DNA from 2 places in the Peribacillus sp. NPDC056705 genome. Region 1 is predicted to be linked to the other one. Evidence: riboswitches for the same ligand, from Rfam matches in the RefSeq annotation. Region 1 holds a riboswitch; the other holds the start of a gene.
The links. A riboswitch is a leader RNA that binds a small molecule or an ion and turns the genes downstream of it on or off. The one in region 1 is predicted to bind glycine.

Region 2: another riboswitch for glycine. It lies ahead of ACFRAK_RS03635 (amidohydrolase); the one in region 1 lies ahead of ACFRAK_RS10065 (amino acid permease).

Annotation. Positions count from the first base shown of each region.
Region 1 is NZ_JBHTYI010000006.1:27,248-30,831, forward strand. It holds gene ACFRAK_RS10060 (amino acid permease) at 1-824, opposite strand, end outside; glycine riboswitch at 1,331-1,409, shown strand; gene ACFRAK_RS10065 (amino acid permease) at 1,616-2,959, shown strand; gene ACFRAK_RS10070 (DUF3311 domain-containing protein) at 3,248-3,448, shown strand; gene ACFRAK_RS10075 (sodium:solute symporter family protein) at 3,445-3,584, shown strand, end outside.
Region 2 is NZ_JBHTYI010000002.1:242,832-246,415, reverse strand. It holds gene ACFRAK_RS03640 (DNA translocase FtsK) at 1-636, opposite strand, end outside; gene ACFRAK_RS03635 (amidohydrolase) at 1,068-2,255, opposite strand; glycine riboswitch at 2,480-2,583, opposite strand; gene ACFRAK_RS03630 (DUF1444 domain-containing protein) at 2,740-3,546, opposite strand.

The sequences.
Region 1 (3,584 bases):
TTGGCAAAGGTTGAAACAAACGGACTGCCTAAGTCATCCAGTTGATCCCAAGGGAAGACGGTCACGATGACGAATATGGCACCAATGTAGAAAATTAAAATGCGCCATATGATTGATTGGATCGCTTTTGTTACGGTCTTGGTTGGATCTTTCGCTTCTCCGGCTGTGATGCCGATAAGCTCAACGCCTTGATAGGCAGCCACGACAAGGGAAAGCGCGAAGAAGAATCCTTTCCAGCCTCCCGTAAAGAAGCCGCCATTTGCCCAAAGATTCGATAATCCAATAGCATCCCCGCCATTCCCTATTCCAAAGAAGATAAGGCCAAGGCCAGCAATGATCATCAATATAATCGTTATGATTTTTATAAGTGCAAACCAAAATTCAAATTCCCCGAAGGATTTTACCGAAATAAGGTTTGCCGCCCCCAAGATGATCATGGCGACCACACCTGGTATCCAAGCAGGTAACTCCGGGAACCAATATTGCATATACAACCCAACTGCGATGATTTCGGACATTCCGACGATTACCCATTGAAACCAATTGCTCCAAGCAGTCATATAACCTGCCAAGGGATGTATATAGCTGCTCGCAAAGGTTGCAAAAGAACCTGTAGTCGGTTCTAAATATAGCATCTCACCCATGGAACGCATGATGAAAAATATAAAAATACCTGCGATTGCATAAGCAAGCATTACAGAGGGCCCGGTCCATTTGATCGTGCTCGCAGATCCCATGAATAACCCGACCCCGATGGTTCCGCCCAAGGCTATCATTTGAATATGTCTTGATTCCAGCCCTCTCTTTAATTCCTTGTTCGACATGATTAACTCCCCCAGATGCAATATCGGTAATGCTTTTCCATCCTTGCCACGAACGACTCTCTTTTAATTAGAATTGCTTTATCGTAATCAATATTACATAACACTTCAATTATGTTTTCTTATCTTATAATAGTAAATATTCTGTAAAAATACAATTGTATTTTTGAAATAAACAGTTACCAATAATATCTTGTCGATTTTTCTAATCTTAAAATATCATTTTAAAAAAATGATGTTCAGTATTTTATAATAGTGTTCGTTCAAAAAGAGTGGAAAACTATCATTTCTGCTTAAACCTTAAGTTAAATACAGACCACTATTAAACTGCGGATAATGCCTGTTTCATTTCAAAAAAATTTGTTGACCAATCGAAAAATAGATGATAGAATTCCAATATTATTTTATAAGCATAATGAATGATCCAACAGTGGAAGATTAACACTGACAGACATTTATTCACAACCGCATACAAGCAAGCGATGAATGCTATGGATGACACTATAGCAGGAGCAGCTTCTGGAGAGACTGTACAAGATGCAGCGCCGAAGGATTCACAATCTCAGGCAAAAGGACAGAAGAGTAACGAATGATAGAATTGTTATTCTGAACCCTTTAAGAGATTGGTATTATCCAATCTCTTTTTTTATTGTCCAATTTGTGATTGGACTTAAAACTACACTCTTGAAAACCATGGAATAGGCAAGCAGGGCAAAAAATCACGCCCATCTCTCCAAGACCATGCAGGTTGAAATCATTCACTAACAAGACTATAAAAAACGGGGGCGCAAGAATTGGCTAAACAGGAATTAAAAAGAGATTTAAAAAATCGACATGTACAACTGATTGCAATAGGAGGAACCATTGGCACCGGTTTATTTTTAGGATCCGGAAAAGCCATACAATTGGCTGGACCTTCCATTATATTCTCCTATCTGATAATAGGAATTGCTTTGTTTTTTGTGATGAGGGCGCTGGGCGAATTGCTATTATCCAATGCAGGTTATGCATCATTCACTGAATTTGCAACCGAATATGTCGGTCCATGGGCTGGATTCGTGACAGGTTGGACATATTGGTTCTGTTGGATCATGACCGCAATGGCCGATATCATAGCTGTCGGTGTCTATATACAATATTGGTTCGATATCCCTCAATGGATTCCGGCCCTAATATGCCTAGTCATTCTGTTAGGGTTGAACCTATTGACCGTTAAGTTATTCGGCGAATTGGAATTCTGGTTTGCCATCATTAAAGTAGTCACGATCATTGCCTTGATCATCGTAGGAATCATTCTTTTGATCATCGGCTTCAATACCAATACCGGAACGGTTTCCGTAACGAACCTATGGAATCATGGGGGCATGTTCCCCAATGGCATTTCCGGATTCCTATTATCTTTACAGTTAGTCGTCTTCTCATTTGTCGGTGTCGAATTGGTCGGGGTTTCCGCAGCGGAAACGGCGAACCCGAGAAAGAACATTCCCTCTGCCATCAATAAAATCCCTGTCCGGATTTTACTTTTCTATGTGGGTGCCCTATTCGTCATTCTCTGTGTCAACCCATGGACACAACTTGATGCCACGAGCAGCCCATTTGTAGAGGTCTTTGCGTTAATCGGCATTCCTGTCGCTGCAGGAATCATCAACTTCGTCGTGTTGACATCCGCTGCTTCTGCATGCAACAGCGGTTTATTTTCAACAAGCCGGATACTCTATACGTTAAGCAGGAATGGCGAAGCCCCTGCTAAACTGGAAAAATTAAATAAACAGGCTGTTCCAAGCAATGCCTTATTAACATCCACCATCGTTGTATCAATAGGGGCATTATTGAGCAAGCTGATACCGGAACAGGCGTTTACCGTGGTGACGACCATCAGTGCCATCTGTTTCATTTGGGTATGGAGCATCATCTTGATCTCCCATATCAAATATTCGAAAACAAGGCCTGATCTAAGAGCTCAATCGACTTTCAAGGCTCCTTTTACACCCTTTGTCAATTACGCTATTTTAGGATTATTCCTATTCATCCTTATTGTTATGCTATTCGCTGAAGCTACACGACTATCACTGCTTTTGACCCCGATCTGGTTCATACTCTTGGTGATACTATATAACTATCGGAAAAAAAATAGCTAAAGGAAATAAAGTCTTGAATTCAATTCGAATTCAAGGCTTTCTCCATCTAAGAAACATATCAAGATTAGGCAGTTGGCGCTTTTTTGCTAAAATATATCACCCAACTCCATTAAATTTTATATCAAAATAGTGTAAGCTATTATATATCATCGGACCTTTTTAAAAGAAGGTAAATCCGTCTTGCATGAATTTTCCTTCCCGGTTTGGTTCACCAAAGCCATCAGTGGCATTGAAGAATAAACCCCATTGATGGACGTTTCACTTATTTAAAACGGAGGGGTTTGTTTAATGAAGATTATATATATCCTTACTCTAGTTCCTTTTATAGGCATACTAGGATTTCTACCTTTTGTTAATAAAATAGAACCATACGTATTAGGGATGCCTTTCAATATGTTCTGGATGGCTATGTGGGTTGTCCTTACCTCTGCCATATTGGGCATCATGTATAAGCTGGATCCCAGGAATCGGGAAGGTGACCCGAAATGAATATTGCTCTCTTAATCATTTTAGCATTTTTACTTCTATCGATATTTTTAGGGATACGCTCTTCAAAAGGAAAAGATATGGACTTGGAACAATGGACGGTGGGCGGACGTGGTTTTGGTGCGATTTTCGTCTTTCT
Region 2 (3,584 bases), on a different contig from region 1:
AAGAACGGATGGCTCTATCGTCATTTCCTCATGTGACACTTCTTTTGGAATTTCAGGGATCGATACCGGAATCTCGATATCGGCTCTTTCTTTTTTTAGGATGGGCATTTTGCTTTCTAATTCATATTCGACAATTTCTTCAGGTGGGACTATTTTTTTTTCCGGACGACGGAACCCATAAATGGGTGAAGGGATTTCCGTTGGGCGGAATGGAGTATTTGACGGGACTATTTTTGAGGTTTCCTCCCTGTCGAAGCTTCTCCGTTTTGGTTCACTATCCCTTACAGGCCTTTTCGTTGTTTCTTTGGTCACATTTTTCCCCTGTTTGGGTTCATTTTCTTCCCTGTTCCTTTCCCTAGGCTTTCTTTTATTCTGCTCCCGGTCTGGAATGAGCGGAAACTTGAACTGTCCTTTTGGATATTGAAACAGGATTTTCGTATCCGGGTCTGGCGTCTGGGACATTTTTTCCACTTTTTGATTATAATCTTTTATTTCTTCTTTCTTTGACTTCGAAAGCTTTGAAAAATCCATTTTCTTTAATGTCTCTTCATCAAGCGGCTCATCTATAATAATTTCTTCGATTTCAATAATTTCCTCTGCTTGGAACCATTTTTTCATCTTATTTAGCCATTTCAAAACTATCACTCTTTCTACATCTGTAGTTATGTAACTAATTCTACCAGTTATTTTAAAAATATCGAGAAAATTTAAGCTGAATTGGGATTGGCATCTATATTTTTTATCGCATTCCTGCTAACTTAACGTAGTTCGCAGAACTCCTACCCTATTAAACCCCTTCTGGAATGAGTTTAAACCTATCAATTGCGAATTAACATTAGCCCCTAGTCTACTATTTAAATAAAACACCGCTGTTAAATCGCGTTTACAAAGAGATTAAGTTTTCATGCAGCCTTGGAAGCAGACTGGCCAATTCATTGCAACATCCTTCATGAAACCGCCGGCGGCATTCAAATACATGCCGCAACCCATAAAACACCGTTCGTTAATACCGAACGGTGTTTTGTGGGTTTCTGCGTTTTTTTTTTGCAAACAAAGATCAAAGAAGACTATTTCCATTCATAAAAACTGCATACAACCTGCGCCACTGATTTGGAGGCGATCAAAAGGGCCTCTTCATCAATATCGAATTTAGGATGGTGATTGAAATAGGCCTTCTCCACCCCTTTCGGTTTACAGCCAATGTAAAAGAAGCAGCCAGGAATCTTTTCTGCATAATACGAAAAATCTTCCGAACCTGAGAAAACCGGAAATTCCACAACATTCTTAATATCTTTGTCATTCATGCTTTCCAGGCTATTTTTCACGAATCCAGTCAGTTCAGGGTCATTATATAACGGAGGATAATCGGGCACATATGTAAGCTCGCACTGAACATCAAATTCCGTTTCTATCCCTTTAACGATCCGGTGGATTTCCTTATCGATCAGCTGCTGGGTCTCTGCCGTCATATAACGGACATCCCCTTCAATTTCTATACGATCTTTAATGACATTAAAGCTTCCCTTTCCATCGAAGGAGCCGATTGTGACTACGCCCATATCAAAAGGGTTCAAGCGGCGGCTGATTACGGTTTGTACGGCTGTCACGAAATGGGCGCCTGCCACAATGGTATCATTAGCCATATGCGGGGAGGAACCATGGCCGCCTACACCCTTTATGGCTAATTTGAAATAGGTCCGTCCAGCCATCGAATAGCCGCTGCGATACCCGACGACCCCTGCTGGATGCGAAGGGAATAAATGGATTCCGAAGACAGCGTCCAGTTCATCCAAAACCCCTGATTCCATGATGCTCTTTGCTCCACCAGGAGGTGTTTCTTCTGCATGTTGATGAATTATTTTGATCGTACCTGATAGGGAATCCTTCAGCTCAATGATGCAGTCTGCCAGTACCAATAAATAAGCGGTATGCCCATCGTGTCCGCAGGCATGCATGACACCTTCATTTTTTGAACGGAACGGAACCTCCGCTTCTTCTGTAATCGGCAGTGCATCGAAATCGGCACGGAGACCTATCGTTTTCCCTGGTTTCCCGCCTTCGATCGTCACGATGATCCCTAATCCATTTCCTGCATTCGTTTGAATCGATACATCTTTCCCGTTATAAAAATCAATGATATATTTTGCCGTTTTCTCTTCTTTGAAGGATAGCTCCGGATTCTCGTGTAAATGACGGCGGATTTGAACCATTTCCTCTTTACGGGCTTCCAGCATGTTCATTAATTTGCTTTTCACATTCACGATTATTCTCCCCCATTATTTTAAGTTGATTGGCATATTAGTAAGTTCCGTGTTCGCTGCAAACCTTTTGTATGCATAAAGCCAATTAAAAAAGGACAGAGAAGGGTTGCGCAAACCTGCCGCTCCCTTCTCTGTCCTTTCACCTGAGAATTCAACTCCATTTTGGTCGTGGAGATTTCCCAGTTGGCGGCACACTTCCTGCGCGCTGTCCAGAGTTGCGTCCAGCTGCGGTTCCATTTACCTGAGAGATTTGCTCCAAGCGATATTTTCGGAACTTGCTCCCTCGGCGGCTCAATGCTTTGCACTCTCCCACAACGTTCATACGCTCGTTCTATCGTTTTATTCTGTATTTTCAAAATATTACAATTTAATTATCACCGATAAAAAAATAAATATCAACTCTAAGAGTCATAAACTCTATTAAACTTTAAAAGGACCGATGTCAGATGCTGACACGGTCCTTTTAAAGTTTAATATATCATTGTTCACGCTTTTTGTTTTTACCCATAATGAAGATGGGCTCCAACTCATTTTCTTCGTAAAGAAATGATAGAGCCGTTATCGGAACATGCCCGCTGGCAAAGAAGCTCATCGCCATTTGAGCAAGAATATCATAGCCCGTATCATTCTTCACATCGGCAATGATGATGACATCCTGATGGGGAATGGCAACAGCCATGGTTCCCTCGACCTTGTCCTTCATTTCCCGAAGCCATGATTCATTCAGGATCCTGCTGGCATCATACCCATCATTCGTGTTCAAAAAATAAAATGCATTACCTGCAACGATATCCGACTTCATTTCAGTGGAGAGGGAACGGGCATTGAAAAGGGCAATTTCACGGATCCTGTCACCCTGCCAATTTTCCCGTTGAATCATCTTTTCATCTATAAGACGGTAGGTTTTCCCTAAATCAAGGGCATAAAAAATCCGGGTTTCAGCCGTATGCTCATCGAATAAAAATGGATTTCCTGCTTCCGATTCCATTGGAAAGGAGGTCGAGCGGATGACTGGGAAAATGAATTTCTCCTTGCCTTCCATGCTGTGTTCTCCCCCCATCACATTCAGGGCCTCTTCCACGTAATAGATAATTTCATCGATGGCCTTTTCCTGTACGTTTTCATAGTTAGCAAGTACAGGAGGCAACTCGATGGTGATCCCCTTCCCGGTCTTCACATTTTCCACCCGTAACGTATCTTGCTTGCTATCGAATTTGAATGTGCGATTTTCATCTTTTAAACGTTCTTTCAGGATATTTTTCAGCTTCGTGCTGTCCATTTTCATGACTGACCCTCCTCTTCATTGAAAAATCCCCAGCGAGA